Regions from separate parts of the Streptomyces sp. NPDC093065 genome, predicted to be linked through region 1. Evidence: riboswitches for the same ligand, from Rfam matches in the RefSeq annotation. Region 1 holds a riboswitch; the other holds the start of a gene.
What was found. Region 1 has a riboswitch for cyclic di-AMP ahead of ACIQFU_RS29950 (M23 family metallopeptidase). Riboswitches for the same ligand answer to the same signal wherever they lie in the genome.
Positions count from the first base shown of each region.

Region 2: linked by a shared signal. The riboswitch ahead of ACIQFU_RS03655 (transglycosylase SLT domain-containing protein) and the one ahead of ACIQFU_RS29950 (M23 family metallopeptidase) in region 1 are both predicted to bind cyclic di-AMP.

Region 1 covers NZ_JBIVPJ010000021.1:29,226-33,556, forward strand. The annotation lists gene ACIQFU_RS29945 (GntR family transcriptional regulator) at 1-662, opposite strand, end outside; gene ACIQFU_RS29950 (M23 family metallopeptidase) at 794-1,558, opposite strand; cyclic di-AMP (ydaO/yuaA leader) riboswitch at 1,571-1,735, opposite strand; gene ACIQFU_RS29955 (M16 family metallopeptidase) at 1,927-3,315, opposite strand; gene ACIQFU_RS29960 (M16 family metallopeptidase) at 3,312-4,331, opposite strand, start outside.
Region 2 covers NZ_JBIVPJ010000002.1:182,558-186,888, forward strand. The annotation lists gene fahA (fumarylacetoacetase) at 1-967, opposite strand, end outside; gene ACIQFU_RS03650 (HAD family hydrolase) at 1,391-2,200, shown strand; gene ACIQFU_RS03655 (transglycosylase SLT domain-containing protein) at 2,283-2,774, opposite strand; cyclic di-AMP (ydaO/yuaA leader) riboswitch at 2,776-2,931, opposite strand; gene ACIQFU_RS03660 (polyprenyl synthetase family protein) at 3,639-4,331, shown strand, end outside.

The DNA.
Region 1 (4,331 bases):
TGCGCATTCCTCACACGCTCCGTCCGCCCGCCGCCGGAAACAAAGCGCAGCCGGTGTGCGGAGGCCGACCGCTCGATGTGCAGGGCCATGAGCGCCCGCGCGCGATCCCCGTCGCCCCGGGCCACCGCGTCGGTGATCGCGCCGCGCTCCGCCCAGTACTCCACCGGCCCGGCCGGGGCCTCCACGACGTACATCCAGGCGATCTTGTGGCGGAGCTGGGTCAGCAGGGCGGTCAGGGAGGGGCTGTCGGCGGCCCGGGCGAGGGTCTCGTGGAACCAGCCGCCCAGCGAGCGCAGTTCCTCGCCGGTGCCGCGTCCGGCGCGCTCCTGTCCCAGCCTGACCAGGCCGCGCAACACCTTGAGGTGCGCCTCGGTGCGTCGCCGGGCGGCCCGGGAGGCGCCGAGCGGCTCCAGGAGCGCACGGGTCTCGAGCAGGTCGGCGGCCTCCCGCTCGGTCGGTTCCGCGACGCACGCGCCCGCGTGCCGCCGGGTCACCACGAAACCCTCGGCCTCCAGCGTGCGCAGGGCCTCGCGGACGGGGACGCGGGAGACGCCGTAGCGGCGGGCGAGGATTTCCTCGGTGAGCCGGCTCCCGCGGCCGTGGACGCCCGCGACGATGTCGTCCCGGATCGCCGTGCACACCGAATGCGCCGGAATACGCATGACCGACCTCCCCTTGACCCCCGTGAAACGTCGACGATTGACGCGTGTTGAGCGACCCCGGGCCAATCAAGCGATATTAAATGCGAAAAGCCCCGGCTCGGGAAGCCGGGGCTTTCGGACGCCGTCGTCGGTCAGACGTTCACGCCGTGGGAGCGGAGGTAGGCGACGGGGTCCATGTCCGAGCCGTACTCGGGGCTGGTGCGGGCCTCGAAGTGCAGGTGGGGTCCGGTGACGTTGCCGGTGGCGCCGGAGAGGCCGATCTGCCGGCCGGGCTCGACCGACTCGCCGACCGAGACGCCGATGGACGACAGATGCCCGTACTGCGTGTACGTGCCGTCGTGCATCTTGATCACGACCTGGTTGCCGTACGCCCCGCCCCAGCCGGCCTCGACGACGGTGCCGACGCCGACCGCGTGCACCGTCGTGCCGCTGGAGGCGTGGAAGTCGATGCCGGTGTGGCTGCCGGAGGACCACAGGGAGCTGCCGGCCTGGTACGCGGTGGAGACGTAGGAGGCGGTGATCGGCGCGACGAAGGTGTTGAGACGCTTGCGCTCCGCCTCCCGCGCGGCGCGCTCCTTGGCCTCGCGCGCCTCCTTGGCCGCCTCGGCCGCCCGCTCGCGGGCCGCTTCCCTGGCCGCCTCGCGGGCGGCGGCGTCCACCGCGGCCTGCTTCTGGGCGACGGCCTGGGCGTCGATCTCGTCGGCTACGGAGTCGCCGATGGTGACGACCGGGGTGAGACCGCTCTGCTCCACCTCGGGCTCGGCGGCGAGCGCCGGAGCAGCGAGGGAGCCGACGACGCCGGTGGTCGCGAGGGCCGCGACTCCCGCCGCGCGGGCGGTGGTGCGGTGCACCCGGCCGGTACGGCGGTGCTTCCCGGTGGCGCGCGTGAACGCCATGTAGAGGCTTGTCCTTTCCTTCCCTCTCGCCTACCGGGTTAGCTGACGGGTTCGGAGGTGGAAGGTCTCCTACGGGCCCCCTCGCGGTGCGCGCGGGCGTCCGATTCACCCCAGGGACTGCGGTGGGTCCCCGGCTCCCCTGGCTCGCGCCGTACGGGGACTCGGCGATGACTGTCCGGTGCCGCGGATGCGGCGCACTGCGTGACGAACAGCCCGGAAGACGCTAAGCGCGGCTGCGTTCAATCCTCAAACGCAACAAGCTTTTTGTAGCGCACGCCACAGGGCAGACGGGCAGCCACTGCCCCAATCCGGACAAACGGCGGCCCTGGTGACACTCCGGTCACCAGGGCCGTCACACGCGTGTGCCGCTACTCGGCGGCCACCACGGTGACTTCACCGATACCGAGGGCCTCGACGGGCTCCCTGATCTGCGCCGCGTCTCCGACGAGGACCGTCACGAGGCGGTCCACCGGGAAGGCGTTCACGACCGCGGCCGTGGCCTCCACGGTGCCCGTGGCGGCCAGTTGCCGGTAGAGCGTCGCCTGGAAGTCGTCGGACAGGTGCTGCTCGACCTGGTCGGCCAGTGTGCTCGCCACGGCCGCCGCCGTCTCGTACTTGAGCGGCGCCACGCCCACCAGGTTCTGCACGGCCACGTCGCGCTCGGCGTCGGTCAGCCCCTCTGCGGCGAGCTTGCGCAGCACCGTCCACAGGTCGTCCAGGGCGGGACCGGTGTTGGGGGTGTCGACGGAGCCGCTGATGGCGAGCATCGCGGCGCCGGTGCCGTCCGGCGCGGAACGCAGGACCTGGCCGAACGCCCGTACGCCGTAGGTGTAGCCCTTCTCCTCGCGCAGGACGCGGTCCAGGCGCGAGGTGAGGGTGCCGCCGAGGCAGTAGGTGCCGAGCACCTGCGCGGGCCAGACGCGGTCGTGCCGGTCGGCGCCGGTGCGGCCGATCAGCAGCTGCGTCTGGACGGCGCCGGGACGGTCGACGATGACGACCCGGCCCCGGTCGTCCGCGGTCACCGGGGGCACCGGGCGCGGCTCGGCGGCCGAGCCGGTCCACGCGCCCAAGGTGTCGCCGAGCAGCGCGTCGAGGTCGACGCCGGTGAGGTCGCCGACGACCACGGCGGTGGCCGTGGCGGGGCGCACGTGCCGCTCGTAGAAGGCGCGTACGGCCGCCGCGTCGACGGCCGCGACCGTCTCCTCGGTGCCCTGGCGCGGGCGCGACATGCGGGAGTCGGCCGGGAACAGCTCCTTGGAGAGTTCCTTGGCCGCGCGGCGAGCCGGGTTGGCCAGCTCGTGCGGGATCTCGTCGAGCCGGTTGCGCACCAGCCGTTCGACCTCGCCGTCCGCGAACGCGGGCGCCCTGAGGGCGTCGGCGAACAGGCCGAGTGCCCTGGCGAGGCGGGAGGCGGGCACCTCCAGGCTCAGCCGGACGCCGGGGTGGTCGGCGTGCGCGTCCAGGGTGGCGCCGCAGCGCTCCAGCTCGGCGGCGAAGTCCTCGGCGGAGTGCTTGTCGGTGCCCTCCGAGAAGGCGCGCGCCATGATGGTGGCGACGCCGTCGAGACCGGCCGGCTCGGCGTCCAGGGGGGCGTCGAGGAGCACCTCGACGGCGACGACCTGCTGGCCGGGGCGGTGGCAGCGCAGCACGGTGAGGCCGTTGCCGAGGCTGCCGCGCTCGGGGGCGGGGAAGGCCCAGGGCTTGGGCTCGCCGGCCTGCGGCCGGGCGTGGAATTCCATCGTGGCGAGCTCGGTCACTTGGCCGCCTCCTCGTTCTCGTCGGTGGCGCCGGCGTCGGTCGTGTCGGCGTCGGTCTCGTCGGCCGGGGCGGTGGGCTCGTAGACGAGCACCGCGCGGTTGTCGGGACGCAGGCGGGCCTTGGCGACCTCCTGGACCTCCTCCGCGGTCACCTCGAGCACCCGCCGCACGGCGGTGAGGGCGAGCTGCGGGTCGCCGAACAGCACGGCGTACCGGCACAGTTCGTCGGCGCGGCCGGCGACCGTGCCCAGGCGGTCCAGCCACTCGCGCTCCAGCTGGGCCTGGGCGCGCTCCATCTCCTCGGCCGTGGGTCCCTCCTCGGCGAAGCGGGCCAGCTCCTCGTCGACGGCGGCCTCGATGACCGGCACCTCGACGTCGCCGGACGTCTTCACGTCCAGCCACCCCAGGGAGGGCGCTCCGGCGAGCCGCAGCAGGCCGAACCCGGCGGCGACGGCCGTGCGGTCGCGGCGGACCAGCCGGTTGTACAGGCGGGACGACTCGCCGCCGCCCAGCACGGTCAGGGCGAGGTCGGCCGCGTCGCACGCGCGCGTGCCGTCCTCCGGCAGCCGGTACGCCGCCATCAGGGCGCGGGCGGGAACCTCCTCCTCGACGACCTCCCGCAGCTGCCCGCCCATGACGTCGGGCAGCGATCCGTCCCGCGGCGGCTGCTTGCCGTCGTGCGAGGCGATGGAGCCGAAGTACTTCTCGATCCAGGCGAGGGTCTGCTCGGGGTCGATGTCGCCGACGACCGACAGCACCGCGTTGTTCGGCGCGTAGTAGGTGCGGAAGAACGCGCGCGCGTCCTCCAGGGTCGCCGCGTCCAGGTCGGCCATCGAACCGATCGGCGTGTGGTGGTAGGGGTGGCCCTCCGGGTAGGCGAGGGCGGTCAGCTTCTCGAAGGCCGTCCCGTAGGGGACGTTGTCGTAGCGCTGACGGCGTTCGTTCTTGACGACGTCCCGCTGGTTCTCCATGGACTCCTCGTCCAGGGCGGCCAGCAGGGAGCCCATGCGGTCCGC
Region 2 (4,331 bases), on a different contig from region 1:
GGGCCAACTGCTGGGCGGCCGTCCAGTACATGGTGGAGAACGGCGGCTCGGAGACCATGTGGTCGTTGATGGCGACCGAGATCCGCAGGTCGTACCCGCCGGGACCGTCCTGGTCGTCCTTCGTGTCGTCCAGGTAGGGAAGCAGCTCGTGCGTGCGCTCGGGCGGCGCCACCCGTGCCTCGTCCAGGGCGTCCAGCGGGGTGATCCAGGCGGACACCGACGTGGCGAAGGACTTGCCGAGGAAGGGGCCGAGGGGCACGTACTCCCAGGCCTGGACGTCCCGTGCGGACCAGTCGTTGAGCAGGCAGAGCCCGAAGACGTGCTCGCGGAAGTCGCCGAGCCCCACCGTGCTGCCCTGGCCCGACGGCACGCCCACCACGAAGCCGACCTCGGCCTCGATGTCGAGCCGGACGGACGGGCCGAAGACGGGAGCGGCGTCGGCCGGAGCCTTGCGCTGCCCCGACGGGCGTACGACGTCCGTGCCGGAGACGACGACCGTGCCGGAGCGGCCGTGGTAGCCGATCGGGAGGTGCTTCCAGTTCGGGGTGAGGGAGTCGGCGGCGTCGGGGCGGAAGATCTGGCCGACGTTGCGGGCGTGGTTCTCCGAGGCGTAGAAGTCGACGTAGTCGGCGACCTCGAAGGGCAGGTGCAGGGTCACCGACGACAGCGGGTGGAAGAGGGGTTCGAGGGTCTCGCGGTGGGACGGGACCGTCACCCACGCCGTCAGTGCGCGCCGCACGTCCGACCAGGCCGTGCGCCCGGCGGCCAGCAGCGGGTTGAGGGTGGGCCGCGCGAGCAGGGACGCGTACGGCGAGCCGAGCGCGTGGGCCGCCGCGCCCGCGTCGAGGACGTGGTCGCCGAGCCGGACGCCCACCGTCCGGTCCCGCGAACCGGGGATCGAGAACACGCCGTACGGAAGGTTGTGCGGGCCGAAGGGATCGCCCTCGGGGACATCGAAGGGGGGCATCGGGTGCTGCCTCGCTTTCGTGCTCGCCATGTGCGCCGTGCGCGCCGTGTGTGCTGGGTGCTGCGGATGCCCGCGGGTCACGGGGTCGGTGTGTGCCGCGTGACACGTGGTCGGGCCACACGTTACGGGTGACATACCGGTCTTGGGCAGTGCGGCGGGAGGTGGCGCCGCCTGGCGGGGCCCGATCGAGGCGGCGCGGCGGCCGGGGTCCGGGGCGGGGCCGGGGCACCGGCGGGTGGCGGTCCGTTCCGTCGCCAACCGGTGCAGAGGCCCTGAACCGGCTTTAGCCGATGATGTGTCAGGTTTTGGACATGATCGGGCGTCCGCGTGCATCCGCGTGCGGGTTCGAACACGCTCGCTACGTCCTCGTTCGGAAGCGGTCGCGGGTGAGTCGGACGGGTGCGGTGTCCGTATTCTCTGATCATGGACCGCACCGCATATTCACTCGTCGCCACCGACCTGGACGGCACGCTGCTCCGCGGCGACGACACCGTCTCCGAACGGTCGCTGGCCGCGCTGGCGCGGGTCGCCGGGGCGGGTGCGCGGCACCTGGTGGTGACGGGGCGCCCGGCTCCCCGGGTGCGCTCCCTGCTCGACGGCCTCGGCTGCACGGGGCTCGCGGTGTGCGGGCAGGGCGCGCAGGTGTACGACGCCGGTGCGCACCGGATGCTGTGGTCGGTCACCCTGGACCGGGAGCTGGCCGAGACCGCGCTCGGCAAGATCGAGGCCGAGGTCGGCCAGGTGTACGCCGCCGTCGACCAGGACGGCGTCGACGGGCTGACGCTCATCGAGCCGGGCTACCTGATGCCCCACCCCACCCTGCCCGCGGTGCGTGTCGAGCGGCGCGAGGAGCTGTGGAGCATGCCGATCAGCAAGGTGCTGCTGCGCCATCCGGACCTGACCGACGACGAGTTGGCGGCGACGGCGCGTGCGGTGGTCGGTTCCCTCGCGACGGTCACCATGTCGGGGCCCGGCACGGTGGAGCTCCAGCCGTGCGGCATCACCAAGGCGACCGGCCTGGCGCTGGCCGCCGAGCACCTGGGTCTTCAGCGGCGCCGGACGATCGCCTTCGGCGACATGCCCAACGACATTCCCATGTTCCAGTGGGCGGCCCACGGCGTCGCCATGGCCGGCGCCCACCCCGAACTCAAGGCGGTGGCCGACGAGGTCACCACGACGAACGAGGACGACGGCGTGGCCGTCGTCCTCGAGCGGATCTTCGGTACTTCTTAGGACGTCCCGGGCCCACGGCTTGGGACGTCCCGGGCCCACGGCCTCTCAGCGGGGCTCGGGACGCCTTGGTGCCCGGTGCGGCTCAGTACGCGCTGAAGACGTTGTCCATCGAGCCGTAGCGGTCGGCCGCGTAGTTGCAGGCGGCGGTGATGTTGGCGACCGGGTCGTACGGGTCCCAGGAGGTGCCCTCCACGTGGTACGCCTGGAAGGTCGGGTCGATCACCTGGAGCAGGCCCTTGGACGGGGTGCCGTTGACGGCGTTGATGTCCCAGTTGTTGATGGCGAGCGGGTTGCCGGAGGACTCACGCATGATGTTGCGGTGAATGCCCTCGTAGGTCCCGGGGATGCCGTGCTGCGCCATGATGTCGAGCGACTCGCGGATCCAGCCGTCGAGGTTGTCCGGGTACGCCGTGGCCGCCGTGGTGGCGGTCGTGGCGGCGGCCGGGGTGGCCGCGGAGGCGGTGGCGGCGCCGACGAGCGGCAGTGCGAGCACCGCGGCGGCGGTGCCGGCCAGCGTGAGCTTGCGGGCGAGGCGGCCGGTACGGGCGTGACGGTTCTGACCGTTGGCAGACATGTGTCCCTCTCCTTACGCCTGCGAGGTGAGCTGTCGGGTTCGGGCGGGGAGGTGCCCGGCCGCGCCCTGACGGGTACGGCTTCACCCCGAGCCGCTCCGGTGGTGACCGGTGCGGCGACTTACCTGGGTCCCCCGCTCCTGCCGGCGAGTTTGTTGGGTGGATGACTGTGCGACCGGGCGGTGGCAGGATTCGGCGTCCGCCCGACAGGCCGGGAACGTATGCGAGAGCACATGTCCGAAACAAGTGCAGGAATCACCCAACATGCCTGTTGACCTTGGTCTGAGGCGTTTGAGGCTCTTGATCCTTTGCGGTTACCAAGCCCCAACTGGCTTGCGGGGCAAAGGGAGGGCACAGGTTGTGGCGAGGTTGCCCGCGGGTGGACCGGAGTGAGTCAACTCACTGGCCTCAACAAGCGCGGCAAAACGGGCATTAACCTCAATCGTTCGCCAACCGGCCACGGGTGAGGACGGCTTCGGGTGTCGGGCGCAGAGGAAGGGGAAACGGGGGTGGAGGGTGAAGCCGGGAGGCGGGGCGGGAGGCGTGAGGTGCCGGTGCGGGCGCGGCGTCGATCGGGTGACGTTCTCGGAGTGCGGGCCGTTGGGAGGAGTGATGGGATCTTGGACGGTGGCCACCGGCCCGCTCGCCCCCCGGGGTCCGGCTCGTCCCCTCCGGCGATATCAGTCAAAATCTGCTCATATCACCTGATCAAAAACATACCGTTCATGATCTGATACCGACCGGCCTGTAACGGTGGGCGCTAGCGGTGATCGAAACGTGACCGGATACGCTGACTTGAGTGGTGGCAGCGACCTATCGACAAACCAGGTAATCGCCAGTAGACACCAGCAGACAGGAGACCCCTCGTGACCGTCGTCGGGCCGTTCGGGCTGAGCGTGCGGGACCAGGCTCTGGAAGCCGATGTCCAGGCCGGATTGGTTGCTGTCGAGGAAGGGTTGCTTGAGGCAACCAAAAGCGAGGTTCCGTTCATCACAGAGGCCGCCCAGCACCTGGTGCGGGCCGGCGGGAAACGGTTCCGGCCGCTGCTGGTGATGCTCTCGGCCCAGTTCGGCGACCGCTACGCCCCGGGCATCGTGCCCTCGGCCGTGGTCGTGGAGCTGACCCACCTCGCCACGCTCTACCACGACGACGTGATGGACGAGGCCGCCGTGCGGCGCGGGGTGCCCAGCGCGAACACCCGCTGGGACAACTCGGTCGCGGTCCTCACCGGCGACTTCCTCTTCGCCCGTGCCTCCCAGATCCTCGCCGACCTCGGACCCGAGGCGGTCCGGGTCCAGGCCCTCGCGTTCGAGCGGCTGGTCACCGGCCAGATCCTGGAGACGGCGGGACCGCAGGACGGCCGCGACCCGGTCGACCACTACCTCGACGTGCTGGGCGGCAAGACGGGCTCGCTGGTGGCGGTCTCCTGCCGGTTCGGCGCGATGATGTCCGGCGCCGACGAGACGGTGGTGGACGTGCTGACCCAGTACGGCGAGCGGCTCGGCGTCGCCTTCCAGCTCGCGGACGACGTCCTGGACATCGCCTCCGACTCCGACGAG